DNA from 2 places in the Streptomyces sp. NPDC003456 genome. Region 2 is predicted to be linked to the other one. Evidence: riboswitches for the same ligand, from Rfam matches in the RefSeq annotation. Region 2 holds a riboswitch; the other holds the start of a gene.
What was found. A riboswitch is a leader RNA that binds a small molecule or an ion and turns the genes downstream of it on or off. The one in region 2 is predicted to bind cyclic di-AMP.
Positions count from the first base shown of each region.

Region 1: another riboswitch for cyclic di-AMP. It lies ahead of ACFYWG_RS27280 (M23 family metallopeptidase); the one in region 2 lies ahead of ACFYWG_RS04955 (peptidoglycan DD-metalloendopeptidase family protein).

Region 1 is NZ_JBIAOK010000006.1:630,707-637,599, reverse strand. It holds gene ACFYWG_RS27290 (PrsW family intramembrane metalloprotease) at 1-232, shown strand, start outside; gene ACFYWG_RS27285 (aldo/keto reductase) at 255-1,208, opposite strand; gene ACFYWG_RS27280 (M23 family metallopeptidase) at 1,348-2,382, opposite strand; cyclic di-AMP (ydaO/yuaA leader) riboswitch at 2,394-2,550, opposite strand; tRNA gene ACFYWG_RS27275 (tRNA-Met) at 2,853-2,926, opposite strand; gene ACFYWG_RS27270 (dihydrofolate reductase family protein) at 3,053-4,183, opposite strand; gene ACFYWG_RS27265 (MarR family winged helix-turn-helix transcriptional regulator) at 4,447-4,962, shown strand; gene ribA (GTP cyclohydrolase II) at 5,094-5,735, shown strand; gene ACFYWG_RS27255 (MarR family winged helix-turn-helix transcriptional regulator) at 5,856-6,362, shown strand; gene ACFYWG_RS27250 (SpoIIE family protein phosphatase) at 6,448-6,893, opposite strand, start outside.
Region 2 is NZ_JBIAOK010000001.1:1,192,606-1,199,498, forward strand. It holds gene ACFYWG_RS04945 (TetR family transcriptional regulator C-terminal domain-containing protein) at 22-636, shown strand; gene ACFYWG_RS04950 (SGNH/GDSL hydrolase family protein) at 658-1,443, opposite strand; gene ACFYWG_RS04955 (peptidoglycan DD-metalloendopeptidase family protein) at 1,687-2,619, opposite strand; cyclic di-AMP (ydaO/yuaA leader) riboswitch at 2,624-2,780, opposite strand; gene ACFYWG_RS04960 (tyrosine-protein phosphatase) at 3,425-4,222, shown strand; gene ACFYWG_RS04965 (DUF6126 family protein) at 4,238-4,357, opposite strand; gene ACFYWG_RS04970 (helix-turn-helix domain-containing protein) at 4,354-5,001, opposite strand; gene ACFYWG_RS04975 (aspartate aminotransferase family protein) at 5,068-6,483, opposite strand; gene dxs (1-deoxy-D-xylulose-5-phosphate synthase) at 6,480-6,893, opposite strand, start outside.

The DNA.
Region 1 (6,893 bases), on a different contig from region 2:
GGCACGCCGCGGCCGGGCCGGCGCCGGCTTCACGGTGCGCGAGCGGGAGCTGCTCGGCGAGCTGTGGCGGCGCCGGGAGGCGGCCCGCCCGGCCCTGGTCCACGCGGCCCGGGTCACGTCCCCGCCGCCCCCGGTGATGTTCCCGCCCTGGCCGGCGCACGGGGTGCACGGTGCGTACGGGCAGGTGCCCGGGCCGGCTCCGTACCCGGCGTACAACCCCTACCGCTCCTGAGCCGCCGCTCCCCCCGCTCCCGTCAGGCCGACGCCTCGTCGAGCCGGGCGGTCTCCTCGTCCGTCAGGGTCAGCCCACCCACTCCGACCAGCGCCGGCAGCTGCTCCACCGTCCGAGCGGAGGCGATCGGGGCGACCACGGTCGGGCGGGAGGCCAGCCAGGCCAGGGCCACCGTCGCCACCGGCACCCCGTGCGCCGCGGCGATCCCGTCGAGCGCGTCGAGCACCCGGCGTCCCTGCTCGGTCTCCAGATGCCTGGCCGCGCCCCCGGCCCGCGCGCTCTCGACGGTCGTGCCGGGCCGGTACTTGCCGGTGAGGAAGCCGGACGCGAGCGCGTAGTACGGCACGGCCGCCAGGCCGCTGCGCTGGGCGAGGTCCTGCAGCTCGCCCTCGTAGGTGTCGCGGGAGACCAGGTTGTAGTGGGGCTGGAGGGCCACGTACCGGGCCAGGCCCTCGCGGTCGGAGAACTCCAGGGACTCCCGCAGCCGCTCCGCGGAGATGTTGGAGGCGGCGATGTACCGCACCTTGCCGGCCTTCACGAGGTCGTCGAGGGCGCCGATGATCTCCTCGACGGGCACCTCGGGCCGGTCGTAGTGGGTGTAGTAGAGGTCGATGTGGTCGGTGCGCAGCCGCCGCAGGGAGGCGTCGGCCGCGGCCTTGATGGTGGCGGCGGACAGCCCCTGGAAGTCGGGGTGCTGGCCGGCCTTGGTGGCGACGACCACCTCGGAGCGGTTGCCGCGTGCCTGGAGCCAGGCGCCGAGGATGCTCTCGGACTCGCCGCCCCGGTTGCCCTCGGCCCACGCCGAGTAGACGTCGGCGGTGTCGACGAAGTTGCCGCCGGCCGCCGTGTAGGCGTCGAGGACGGCGAAGGACTGGTCCTCGTCGGCGGTCCAGCCGAAGACGTTGCCGCCGAGGGCGAGCGGGAAGACCTCGAGGTCGGAGGAGCCGAGCTTGCGCAGAGACGTCGTGGCAGTCATGCCCTGCGTCAACGACCGTGCGGAACAGCCCATTCCGGCCGCGGCGCAAAGGTCGGGCAAACCGGCGCCGGAAGAACCGGCAGCCCTGGCGTCGGGGGGTCGTCGTCAGGGCTGCCGGTGCTTCGCGGGCGCGGTGCGTCTACGGGTTCAGTCCCTTGCCCCGCAGCCACGCCATGGGGTCGATGCCGCTCGCGGAGCCGGCGGAGTGGACTTCGAGGTGGAGGTGGGCGCCGGTGACGTTGCCGGTGGCGCCGACACGGCCGATGACGTCGCCGGTGCTGACCTTCTGGCCGACGCTCACGCCGATGGACGACTGGTGCGCGTACCAGATCTCGGTGCCGTCATCGAGGGTGAGGACGGTCTTGTAGCCGTACGAGCCGTTCCAGCCCGCCTCGGTGATGGTGCCGCTGTGGACCGCCTTGATCGGCGTGCCCGTGGGGGCGGCGAAGTCGAGGCCGGTGTGGTAGCCGGAGGACCAGTACGCGCCGGCCTGACCGAAGGAGGAGGTGATCGTGTACGAGGAGGTCGGCAGCGTGTACTGCTTGGCGAGGGCGGCGAGGCGCTCGGCCTCGGCCTTCTTCTCGGCCTCCTCCTCCGCCTTCCTCTTCGCCTCGGCGGCCTTGGCCTCGGCTTCCTTCTCCGCCTTGGCGACGGCCTCCTTGGCCGCCTTCTCGGCGGCGGCCGCGGCGTCCTCGGCGGCCTTGGTGTCGATCTGGTCCTGCTGGTGCTCGACCTGGGCCATGATCCGGGCGCGCAGAGCCTCACCGGCGCCGTCGGCGCCCTGCTCGGTCTCGGCCACGGTCGTGGTGCCCAGGCTGCTGAGCGGAGTGGCGGAACCTTCGGGGGTGTCGTCGTCCGAAAGGAGGGAACCCACCGAGGGAAGGTCCGGGACGGAGATCGACACCGGCGGCTTGCCGGTCTGGGCGCTGGCCATGCCACCCGCGCCGACGGCGGCTATGACACCGACGCCGAGGACGGTGGAGCTGCGGGCGAGCCCTCCGCCGCGCTGCTTGGAGACGCGGTGCCGGCCACGGACGGGGCGAACGGACTCCGCGGTGGGGTTCCACTCCTGGAACGGGCCCTCGTCGGTGCGCTGACGGCCGAAGCCGAAGGTCTCGGGGTCGCGCTGGTCCGCCGCGAACGGGGCCGTGGGGGCAGGCCGGTTGGACGCCACGTGGGCGTGCTCCTTTCCTTCCTTCTCGCCTACCGGGTTAGCTGACGGGTTCGGAGCAGGAAGGTCTCCTACGCGCGTATACCAGCCGTGCTGCCACGGCGGCATCCGCCCGATTCACCCCAAGTGGTGGTTCCCCGGTTCCCTTGCGGGATTCGGCGCGTGCGCACGGAGCCGCCTTCTGTGACGGCTGGGACGACCGCGCTGCGTTATCGAACGTTAATGGATGGCGCGGTGCGTATTCCAGCGCTTCAGCTTGATCATTAACCTTTTTCGCGCGGACCAACCTGCCATGACCGGGGTGAATCGGGCGAGTTGACCGCCCCTCCGGCGACACAGGGGACTTGACGGTGTGTCAGTTGTTATGCGCAGCGGGGCGGTTCACTCACGGTGCGTGATGGCCGGTCAGGGGCCGGAGGGGGAAATACACCGAGGGCCGGAACCCTTGTCGGATTCCGGCCCTCGGCCTTCAGTAGCGGGGACAGGATTTGAACCTGCGACCTCTGGGTTATGAGCCCAGCGAGCTACCGAGCTGCTCCACCCCGCGTCGTTGTGTTCACCAGTGTACGCCATCCGCGGGACCCTCCGCGCACACCCCGGCCCGAGGCCGTCGCCGCCCCGCGCCGGTACGGTCCCGGCGGCGGCCGGGACGGCGGGGCGGCGGGGACCGCTGTCAGCTCAGCAGGTGCCGGTTCGGGGCCTTGGCCCGCTCCTCGTACTCGGGCAGGACGACGACCCGCGCTCCCCCGGCGGCCAGGACGCCGCTGCCGTCGGCCCCGGCGACGAAGGTGTCCGGCTCGCGCCAGGCCGTGACGACCCGCCGCACACCCGCGTCCAGGATCAGCCGGGCGCAGGGCGCCGGCCGCGAGGCGCGGCGGGCGCAGGGTTCGAGGCTGCTGTAGACGGTCGCACCGGCGAGCCTCGGGTCGGCCGGGTCGAGCTTGGCCAGGGCCGCCTCCTCGGCGTGCAGGACCGGGTCGCCGCCCTCGCGGGAGTGGCCGCGGGCCAGCTCGGTGCCGTCCGCCGCGACCACGACGGCCCCGACGCTGAACGCCGTGTCCGAGGGCGGGCACCGCTGTGCCAGTTCGCAGGCGGCGGCCAGCCAGTGGTGGTCGGCGGCGACCGGGAGCGGTCCGGTGCCGGGGGCGGTCGGCTCGTAGCGCATGAGGACGACGTCCTCGATCCGGCGGGTCTCCAGCAGCCGCAGGCGGCCGGAGGGGTAACCGCCCGGGCCGAACAGGCGGGGCGCGGCGGGGTGGCCGACGAAGAGCGGGGCGAGGACCAGCTGGAGCTCGTCGGCGAGCCCTTGGGTGAGCAGCTGGGTGTGGATCAGGCCGCCGCCCTCGACCATGAGCCGCCGCACGCCGCGTACGTCGTGCAGGTGGGTGAGGAGCCGGCGCCAGTCGAGCGCGGTGCCCAGGGGGATGACGTCGGTGGCCAGGCCGAGGGCCCGGGCGCGCTCGGCGCCCTCGTCGGTGGTGTAGAGGACCTTCTCGCCGCCGGTGTGCCAGAAGTTGGCGTCCGGGTCCAGGTCACCGGTGCCGCTGACGGTGACCTTGAGGGGGTACGCGGGCCGGCCGGCGGCGGTGCGGGCGGCGCGGCGCTCCGGGGAGTTCACCAGGAGGCGCGGGTTGTCGGCCCGGATCGTGCCGGCGCCCACCAGGATCGCGTCGACCGACGCGCGCACCTCGTCGACCCGGTCGAAGTCGGCCGGGCTCGACAGGAGCAGGCGTTCGGGTCCGGTGTCGTCCAGGAAGCCGTCGAGGGAGACGGCGGCGGACAGCAGGACGTACGGGTGAGGCATCGACGCTCCGCGGCTGGTCGGGAGGGGCAGGACGGGACGGGACCCGAGGGCGGGGGACCACCGGACGGCTCCGGCGGACCCGGCGAGCCCGGTGGACCCGTCGGACCCGTCGAGCCCGGGGGACCCATTGGACATGGTGACCCGGCGGACCCGGCGGCCCATTGGCCCGGGGGACCCGCCACAGGCCGCCCGGCAGGCCCGCGAACCCCTCGGGCAGGCCCGGCGAGCTTGGTTCAAGTTTGAAACAAAACTACACTGGCGGCATGACGACTCGCTGGCTCACCCCCGAGGAGCAGCGCGCCTGGCGCGCCTACATCGCCGCCTCGCTGCTCCTGGAGGACGCGATCGACCGGCAGCTCCAGCAGGACGCCGGCATGCCGCACCTGTACTACTCCATCCTCTCGGTCCTGTCCGAGTCGCCGGAGCGCCGGCTGCGCATGACCGATCTCGCCGAGCGGCTGAAGATCACCCGCAGCCGGCTGACGTACGCGGTCACGCGGCTGGAGAAGGACGGCATGCTGCGGCGTGAGGCCTGCGCGGACGACAAGCGGGGCAGTGTCGCGGCCCTGACCGACCAGGGCTTCGCCGTGCTGGAGCGGTCCGCGCCCGGACACGTCGAGACGGTGCGCAGCTTCCTGTTCGACCGGCTGAGCGAGGAGCAGGTCGGGCACCTGGAGGAGATCTCGACGGCGATCGCGCGCGGCCTGCAGGAGGACGGGGCGCGGCCGGCGGCGGACGACGTGCCGTGGCGGCGGAGGTCGTCCTCGACCTGTTCGTGAGGCACGTCACACCCTCACCGAGTCTGATTGCTTCAAGTTTCAAGCACGAGTAGGGTTCCCGGCGTGATCTGCTTCAAATCTGAAGCAGTACGGCTGTGCAGCCGAACAGGAACGGAATCCGGAGGCCCCGCATGCCCGACACCGCCGCAGCCCTCGCCACCCCGCGCTCGCGCGTCCGGGTCCCGCTGCGCTTCCATGACGGCTACGCGGTCGACGCGGAGGCCGTCACCTTCCACGGGCTGGCCGACGGCCGGGAGCACGTGGCGCTCGTCCTCGGCGAGCCGGGCACCGTCCCGCTGGTACGGCTGCACTCCGAGTGCCTGACCGGGGACGTGTTCGGCTCGGCCCGCTGCGACTGCGGTCCGCAGCTGCGCGAGGCGGTCGAGCGCATCGCCGAACGCGGCGGCGTGCTCCTGTACCTCCGCCAGGAGGGCCGCGGCATCGGCCTCTACAACAAGCTGGACGCCTACGCCCTGCAGGACGAGGGCCTGGACACCTACGAGGCGAACGCGGCGCTGGGCCTGCCCGAGGACGCCCGCGACTACACGGCGGCGGCCCAGATGCTCCGGGCGCTGGGTATCGGCGAACTAGACCTGCTCTCCAACAACCCCGACAAGGCCGACCAGTTGCGCTCCCTCGGCGTCGGCGTCCGCGAGCGCGTCCCCACGGGCGTGTTCACCACCGCCCACAACGTCCGTTACCTGCGCGCCAAGGTGCTCCAGACCCGGCACACCCTGCCGCTGGCCGCGCTGGCGGAACTCAGCGCAGGCTGAGACCCCTCATCGACCGGGGCGGCCGGGGGAACGGACTGCTTGCCGTTCGGCTCTTCGGGTACAGCCTTTGCAAGGAGGCGATCTCCCCAGCACCCGGAGCTTATGGAAAGTGACCGTTTTGTGACCGGATTCGGCGGCCCCGGTGACCACCGGGCGAGGGGACCGGGCGATGACCCGGAGGCCGTCGCATCGCAGATCGCCGATGCGGTGGACGGCCTGGCGGCCCTGTGGACGGTCGCCGCCCAGGACGCGTCCCTGCGTCTGTCCCCGCACCAGCTGCGGGCGTTGCGCGCGGTGCAGACGGCGCCCGGCCTGAACCTCACGAGCCTGGCGGACCGGCTGGACATCGGCCTGCCCACCGCCAGCCGCCTCTGCGACCGGCTCGCGGCGGCCGGCCTGCTGGAGCGGGCCCCGCACCCGGACACCCGCCGCGAGGTCCAGCTCCGGCTCACCGCGCACGGCCGCACCGTCCTGACCGACGTCGCCGACCGCCGCGCCCACGCCCTCGCCGTGGCCCTGGCCGCGATGCGACCGGCCGAACGCGAGGCGCTGAGGGAGGGGTTGCGCGGCTTCCTGGCGACCCGTGACCCCGCCCCGCCCCGGGCCGACGAACCGCACGGCGACTGAATACCGCCGGACAACGGCGAGGAACGGCGGGAAGGGCAGGGGGACGGCAGCGAAGGCCGGGTACCTCCCGCCGTGGCCCGCTTCGTCAGGCCCGCGGCGAGCCGCCGCCGTTCAGCACCGCCACGCACGTGTCGTCGCGCACCGGGCGGGCGGCGCTGCCCGAGTCGCGCAGCACCACCGCGGCCACCACCGCCGGGTCGCAGGCCGGCAGCACGTCCTCGGGCGGACTCCAGCGGCCGGGCAGACCGTCGCTGTGCAGCACCAGCAGGCTGTCCGGGTGCCACGGCCCGCTCTGCACCCGCACGTTGGCGGGGGCCTGGGCGCCCACGATGCCGGGATACGACAGCAACGGCTCCCACTCCCCGCCGGTGCGCAGCCGGGCGCCGACGTTGCCGATCCCGGCGAAGTCCAGCCGCCCCGCGGACAGGTCGGCCCGGGCCACCGCTACGGCCGCTCCCCGGGTGGGACGCAGCACCGGGCCCAGACGCCGCAGGATCTCGGGCGGCGGCAGCTCCGCCAGGCCGCGCAGTG
Region 2 (6,893 bases):
GGCCGTGGATAGGGTGAGGGCGTGACGAGAGTCCGGTTGAGTGTCGCCGAGCGGCGCGGGGAACTGCTGCGGGCCGCCATCGAGCAGATCGAGGCGCGGGGGGTGGCGGCGGTCAGGATCGCCGACGTGGCCTCGGCGCTCGGTGTGAGCAACGCGCTGGTGCTCTACCACTTCTCCTCGAAGGAGCAGTTGGTGGCCGCCGCGTTCCGGCACGCGGCCGAGGCCGACCTCGCGCACCTGCGCAGGCTGCTCGGCCGCCGGGCTCCGGCGCTGCGCCGGCTGCGGTCGGCCGTGCGGTGGTACGCGCCGACCGGCCAGGCCAAGGGCTGGCGCCTGTGGATCGAGGGCTGGGCGGCGGCGCTGCGCGAGCCGGCGCTGCGGGAGGTCACCGAGGACCTCGACCGGCAGTGGAAGGCCGCCCTGACCGAGGTCATGGCGGAGGGCGTGGCGGCGGGCGAGTTCCCCTGCCCGGACCCCCGCGCGGCGGCCTTCCGCCTCACCGCCCTCCTCGACGGCCTCGCCGTCCAGCTGACGTCCTACCCGGGAACGGTCTCCCGGACCCGCGCCCAGCAGTGGGCGGACGAGGCCCTCGCCCGCGAACTGGGGCTGGAACCGGCCGCGTCGCCCGCGGGGTAGCGGCCGGCCCCGGTCCGGGTCTCACGCCACGGGAGCGATCCGCAGCCGGATGTCGTCCGGGGACAGCGTCCCCTTGGCCGTCACATGGTCGCCCGAGGACTCCCCGCGCAGCCGGCGCCCGATCCACGGCACCAGGAACTCGCGCGCCCACTGCACGTTGTCGCGCCGTACGTCGAACGCCCCGCGCGGCGGCAGCGGCGGCCAGGCCTGCTCGGGGTCGGCCGGCACGTCCAGGCCCATCACCTGGCCCGCGCGCAGCGCCACCCGCGTGTGCCCCTCGGGGGACAGGTGCAGCCGGTCGGCGTCCCACGCCCGGCGGTCCTGCACGCTGCGCAGGGACCACAGGTCGAGCACCGGGCAGCCGTGGCGGTCGGCGATGGCCCGGACGTGTCCGTTGTAGGTGGCGATCTTGCCGCGCAGGTGCTTGAGCACGGGCACGCCCCGGGTGTCGAACCCGGTCGTCACCATCACCGTGCCGGCCGCGGCGGTGAGCTGCCGCAGCGCCCGCTCGAAACGCTCGGCCACCTCGTCCGGGTCGGTGCCGGGCCGGATGATGTCGTTGCCCCCGGCGCAGAAGGAGACGAGATCCGGGGCCAGTTCGACGGCCCGCGGCACCTGGTCCGCCACGATCTGGTCGAGGAGCTTGCCGCGCACGGCGAGGTTGGCGTACCGGAAGTCGCCCTCGGGCCGCAGGTCGGCGAGCAGGACGGCGAACCGGTCGGCCCAGCCGACGAACGCCCCGTCGGGACCGGGGTCGCCGACCCCCTCGGTGAAGCTGTCCCCCAGCGCCACGTACGACCCGATCACTGCTTTGCTGTCACTCTTCGAATCGTCTGCCACAGCCGTTCATGATTCACCCTCGAATGTGACCTACGCGACCGTAGGCAAGGCTTGACGGACGGTGAGAAAGGCCACTTACCAAGGGTTCGCCAACTCCGGAACACGCAGGCCCCCGCGGGCGTTGCGCCTGGAACTCGGAACACACCGAAGGCCGGACCCGGGGAACGGGGTCCGGCCTTCGACGGCGTGTCAGGCAGGTGGTGAGGCGGGTCAGCCGACGGAGACGCCGTGCGAGCGCAGGTAGGCGACCGGGTCCACGTCCGAGCCGTAGTCCGGCGTGGTGCGGATCTCGAAGTGCAGGTGCGGCCCGGTGACGTTGCCGGTGGCGCCCGACAGGCCTATCTGCTGCCCGGCGGTGACGGTCTGGCCGGCCGAGACGGACAGCTGCGACAGGTGGGCGTACTGGGCGTAGTTGCCGTCGCTGAGCTTGATGACGACCTGGTTGCCGTACGCGCCGCCCCAGCCGGCGGAGACGACCGTGCCCGCGCCGACGGCCTTGAGGGAGGTGCCGGTCGGGACGACGAAGTCGACACCGGTGTGGTAGCCGCTGGACCACATGCTGCCGGACATCCGGTAGGGCGTGCCGACGGTGGCGCCGTCCACCGGCGCGGCGAAGCCGGAGGCGTTGCTCTGGGCGGCGGGCTTGGCGGCTGCGGGCTTGGCGGCGGTGTCCGCCTTGGGGGCGGAGTCCGCGGACGACCGGGTGGACGACTTCTTCGCCGGCTTCTCGGCGGGGGCCTTCGGCGCGGGCTTCGCCGGGGCCTGACCCGCGGCGGCCTTCTTGCCGATCGAGAGCTTCAGGCCCGGGTGGATCAGCGACGGGTCGTCGCCGACGGCGTCGCGGTTGTCCGCGTAGAGCTTCTTCCAGCCACCGCTGACGTGCTGGTCGTCGGCGATCTTCGCGAGGTAGTCGCCGGCCTTCACGGTGTACGTGCGGGTGCCGGCGGCCTTGTCGGCGGTCTTCTTCTCCGCGGCCGGAGCGGACTGGACCGCCTTCTCCGGAGCCGTCTGCGGGGTGGCGGCGTGGGCGCCGGCGGCCCCCATGAGCGGCAGTGCGAGAGCGGCGCCACCGGTACCGGCGACGGCGATGGAACGGGTGAAACGCTGGGTCTTGGGACGGCGGTGCTTACCCTTCGCGGGCATGGCGAATTCCTCTCCGTCGCCTGCGAGGTGAGCTGTCGGGTGCGGGCTGGAGATGCCCGGCCGCGCCGAGGCGCGGCTTAACCCCAAGCCGTTCCGGGAACCGGAACAGGCGTGGTACCTGTGGGTCCCCCGCTCCTGCCGTGCGTCGGGTCAGTGTGTGCGGGCTCCGGGCGGCGGCAGGATTAGGCGTCCGTCCGGATCGGTGTGGAACGTAAGCGACCGGGACGCGAAGGGACAAGCTTGCGGTTGCGGGTGACGGTGTTTTTTGTGGGACGCCCGCGCATTCCCCGTCACCGAGCGTGGATTTCCGATCTTTCCCTTTCCTCAACACCCCTGCTGTTCGCCCGAATTACGTGCACATGGCGACAACGCATCGTCACGGATATGACGATGGTCACGCGACTCCTCCCCATCTCCTTTACGACCGGGGCACGTTATGGCGAAGCGGCCTAAGCGCCTCATTCGGACAGAACGGCCACTTCTCCTCAAGGTGGGCGACGCAGCAACAGGACGAAGCGGCGGGAAATTCGCCCGTTTCACGGCATTGGCACGCTTGCTCCTGCTTCAGTCCGCTCAAGAGCACGCCCCGATGACGCGGGCGGCCCCCACGCGCGCGGAGTGGATCCGGATGGCGCCCTGCCGGACGGCGAGCCGGTTCGAGCGGTCCGGTGGCGCCCGAGGCGCACACCCGCAGGACCTGGGACAGCGCCTGTGGACGACCTCGTTGCCCCAGGCAGGCATGTCGTATCGTCGAGTCGTGCCCGCCGGCGAGCCGCGGCGGCGGCACCGATGGGGAGGAGCCCTCGTGACGCAGCAGGTCCCGTCGACCGAGCCGGAGCTGACCGGAGTGCGCAACTTCCGCGATGTCGGCGGACTGCCGACCGTGGACGGCCGGCGGGTGCGCCAGGGCGTGCTGTTCCGCAGCGGCCACCTCGCCCACGCGACCGGCGAGGACGCCGCCTTCCTGACGGCCCTGGGCCTGCACACGATCTTCGACTTCCGCAACGCGGCCGACCAGAAGCTCGAAGGGCCGGACGTCACGCTGCCGGGCGTGCGCAACGTGAACCTGCCCCTGAGCGACCCGGCCGACGGCGCCGAGTTCTGGAGGATGGTCCGCGACGGCGACCTGGACCAGCTGCGCGCGATCCTCGCCGACGGCAAGGGCGCGGCCCGGATGATCGCCTCGTACCGGTCGATCATCAAGGACCGCACCGCCGAGCACTCGCGCGTGCTGCACGCCCTGGCCGAGGACAGCGTGCCCGCACTCATGCACTGCGCGGCGGGCAAGGACCGCGCGGGCCTGTCGGTGGCGGTGACGCTGCTGGCGGTGGGCGTCGAGCGGGAGGCGATCGTCGACGACTACCTGAAGTCGAACGCCAAGCACCGCCGCTACAAGGTCCACCGCAGCAGCTCGCACGCCTCGGCCTACTCCCCCGAGGTCATGGAGCTGCTCAGCCCCCTCTTCGACGCCCGCGCCGAGTACCTGACGGCCGCCTTCACGACCATCGAGGAGACCTGGGGCGGCGTCGACGCCTATCTGGAACAGGGCCTCGGGCTCACCCCGCGGACCCGGGAGCGGCTGCGCGAGCGGCTCCTGGACTGAGGCCCCGGACCGGGCCTACTTGGCCCCGACCTCGAACAGCAGGTAGATGAACGCGGCGAAGACGTGCCCGAGGATGAGGTAGACCAGCAGGCGCACCCACAGGGCCCGGGGGAACTTCTCCTCGAAGTCGCTCATGTCAGGTCTCCAGGGTTGGGGCCCAGGCACAGGGCGGCCGTCGGGCTCTGCAGCAGGGTGTGGACGAAGAGCAGATCGACGCCGTCGTGGTCCTCGGCGGCGATGCGGTGCGGGGTCAGCGAGTCGAAGTGGGCGCTGTCGCCGGGCCCCAGGCGGTGCACGGTGTCCGCGAGGCGCAGCCGCAGCCGGCCCCGCAGCACGTGCAGCCACTCCTCCCCGGGATGGACGCGCACGATGTCGCCCTGGGAGCCGTGGGGGACGTGGACGCGCAGCGCCTGCATCCCGCGGCCGGGCGCGCCGGCCTGCCAGTAGGTCCAGCCGCCCGCGGCGGTGGGTTCCATGTCGGCGGCGCGGATGACGGAGTCCCGTTCGGCGACCGTCTCGCCGAGCAGTTCGGAGACCGTCGTACCGTAGATGCGGGCGAGAGCCAGCAGCATCGGCAGCGAGGGCTGGCGCCGGCCGGTCTCCAGTCGGGACAGGTGCGCGGGCGACAGCCCGGCGGCACGCGCCGCGGCCTCCAGCGTCAGGGAGGCCTGCCGCCGCAGTGCCCGCAGCTGGGGCGCGACCACGGCCGGCAGGGCGTCGGGTGCCTGGTCGGCCGGCGAGCCGGCCCCGGGGGGCCGCTCGCTCTCGGAGGAGCTCATGCCTCCATTCAGCCGGACCTTTGCCTCTGCGGCAAATTTCTTGCCTCCCAGGCAAAAGCACCGGGTTCAGCGGTTGGCGACCGCCTGCTTGACGAGGGTCTTGCCGAAGTCCCACACCAGTCCGCCGTCGTGGGCGTCGTCCATCACGGCCGTGAACGCCTCGACGAACCGGTCCACCTCCCGCTCCCCGATGATCAGCGGCGGGATCAGCTTGATCACCTCCATGTGGTCGCCGGAGACCTGGGTGAGGATCCGGTGCTTCTGCAGCAGCGGCACCACGACCATCTGCGCGAACAGCCCCTTGCGCGCCGCCTGCAGCATCGTCCAGCGGCTGCGCAGCTTCAGCGACTTCGGACGGCCGAACTCGATGCCGATCATCAGCCCCCGGCCGCGCACCTCGGCGAGCATCTCGTACCGGTCCGTCAGCGCCGCGAGCCGGGAGCGCAGCCGCTCACCGGTGGCCCGGACGCCGGCGACGATCTGCTCGTTCTCCATCACCGACAGCACGGCCAGGCCGGCCGCCATCGCCTGGGCGTTGGAGCCGAAGCTCGCCGAGTGGACCAGCACCCGGTCCATGGACGAATAGACCTTCCTGAAGATCCAGTCCTTGCCGAGGGTGGCGCCGACGGGCACGTAGCCGCCGGACAGCGCCTTGGCCACGCACACCAGGTCCGGCTCCACGCCGTCCTCGTGCTGGTAGCCGTAGAAGTCGCCGGTGCGCCCGAGTCCCGTCTGCACCTCGTCGGCGATGAGCAGGGCCTTGTGCCGGTGGAGCAGGTCCTGCGCGGCCCGCATCCAGCCGGGCGGCCCCTCCAGCACGCCCTTGCCCTGGATCGGCTCCACGATCAGGGCGGCGACGTCCCCCTTGCGCAGCTCCCGCTCCAGCGCGTCGAGGTCGCCGAGCGGTACGGCCGTGTCGGGCAGCAGCGGGGCGAAACCGTCGCGGAAGGCGGGCTCGCCGTTGACGGACAGGGAGCCGGTGGTCAGCCCGTGGAAGGCGTGCGCGCAGTACAGGACCCTGGGCCTGCCGGTGACGAACCGGGCGAACTTCAGCGCGCCCTCGACCGCCTCGGTGCCGCTGTTGCCGAAGAACACCCGGTCCAGGTGCGGGCTGTGCGCGAGCAGCTTCTCGGCCAGCAGGCCGGGCAGCGGCTGGCAGTCGAAGCGGGTGAGGTCGGCGAGGGAGGCGTCCAGCACGTCGTGCAGCGCCTTGCGGACGACGGGGTGGTGGCGGCCGAGCCCCATCACCCCAAACCCGGCGAGCATGTCCAGGTAGTCGTTGCCGTCCGCGTCGTAGAAGTAGGCGCCCTCGGCGCGCTCGTAGACCTTGTCGAAGCCGATGGTGTGCAGCATGCGCGGGAGCTGGTGGTTGAGGTGCCGGCTGTGCAGCTCGTAGCGCTCGGCCCCGCGCTCGGCCAGCAGGGCGGCGAGGTCGAAGCCCCCGGCCTGCGACGACTCCGACGCGGATTCGGCGGTGGTCATTCCTGTGACTCCTTGGAGTGCTCTTGCCCGGCGGTCAGGCTCGCGCTGATCCGTCCGGCGATCTCGACGGGGGTCAGGCCGATGTCGGCCAGGACCTCGGCCCGCTTGGCGTGCGCGAGGAACTGCTCGGGGATGCCGAACCGCCGCACGGGCACGTCGACGTCGGCGTCCCCGAGGGCCAGCGCCACGGCCGAACCCACTCCGGCGGCCCTGCTGTTGTCCTCGACGACGGCCACCATGCGGTGCTCGGCGGCCAGGGCGGGCAGCGCGGGGTCCACGGGCTTGACCCAGCGGGGGTCGACGACGGTGCAGCCGATGCCGCGGTCCTCCAGCAGCTTGGCGGCCCGGAGGCAGACCGGCGCCATCACGCCGACCGCCACCAGCAGCACCCGCGGGTCCGGGACGCGGTG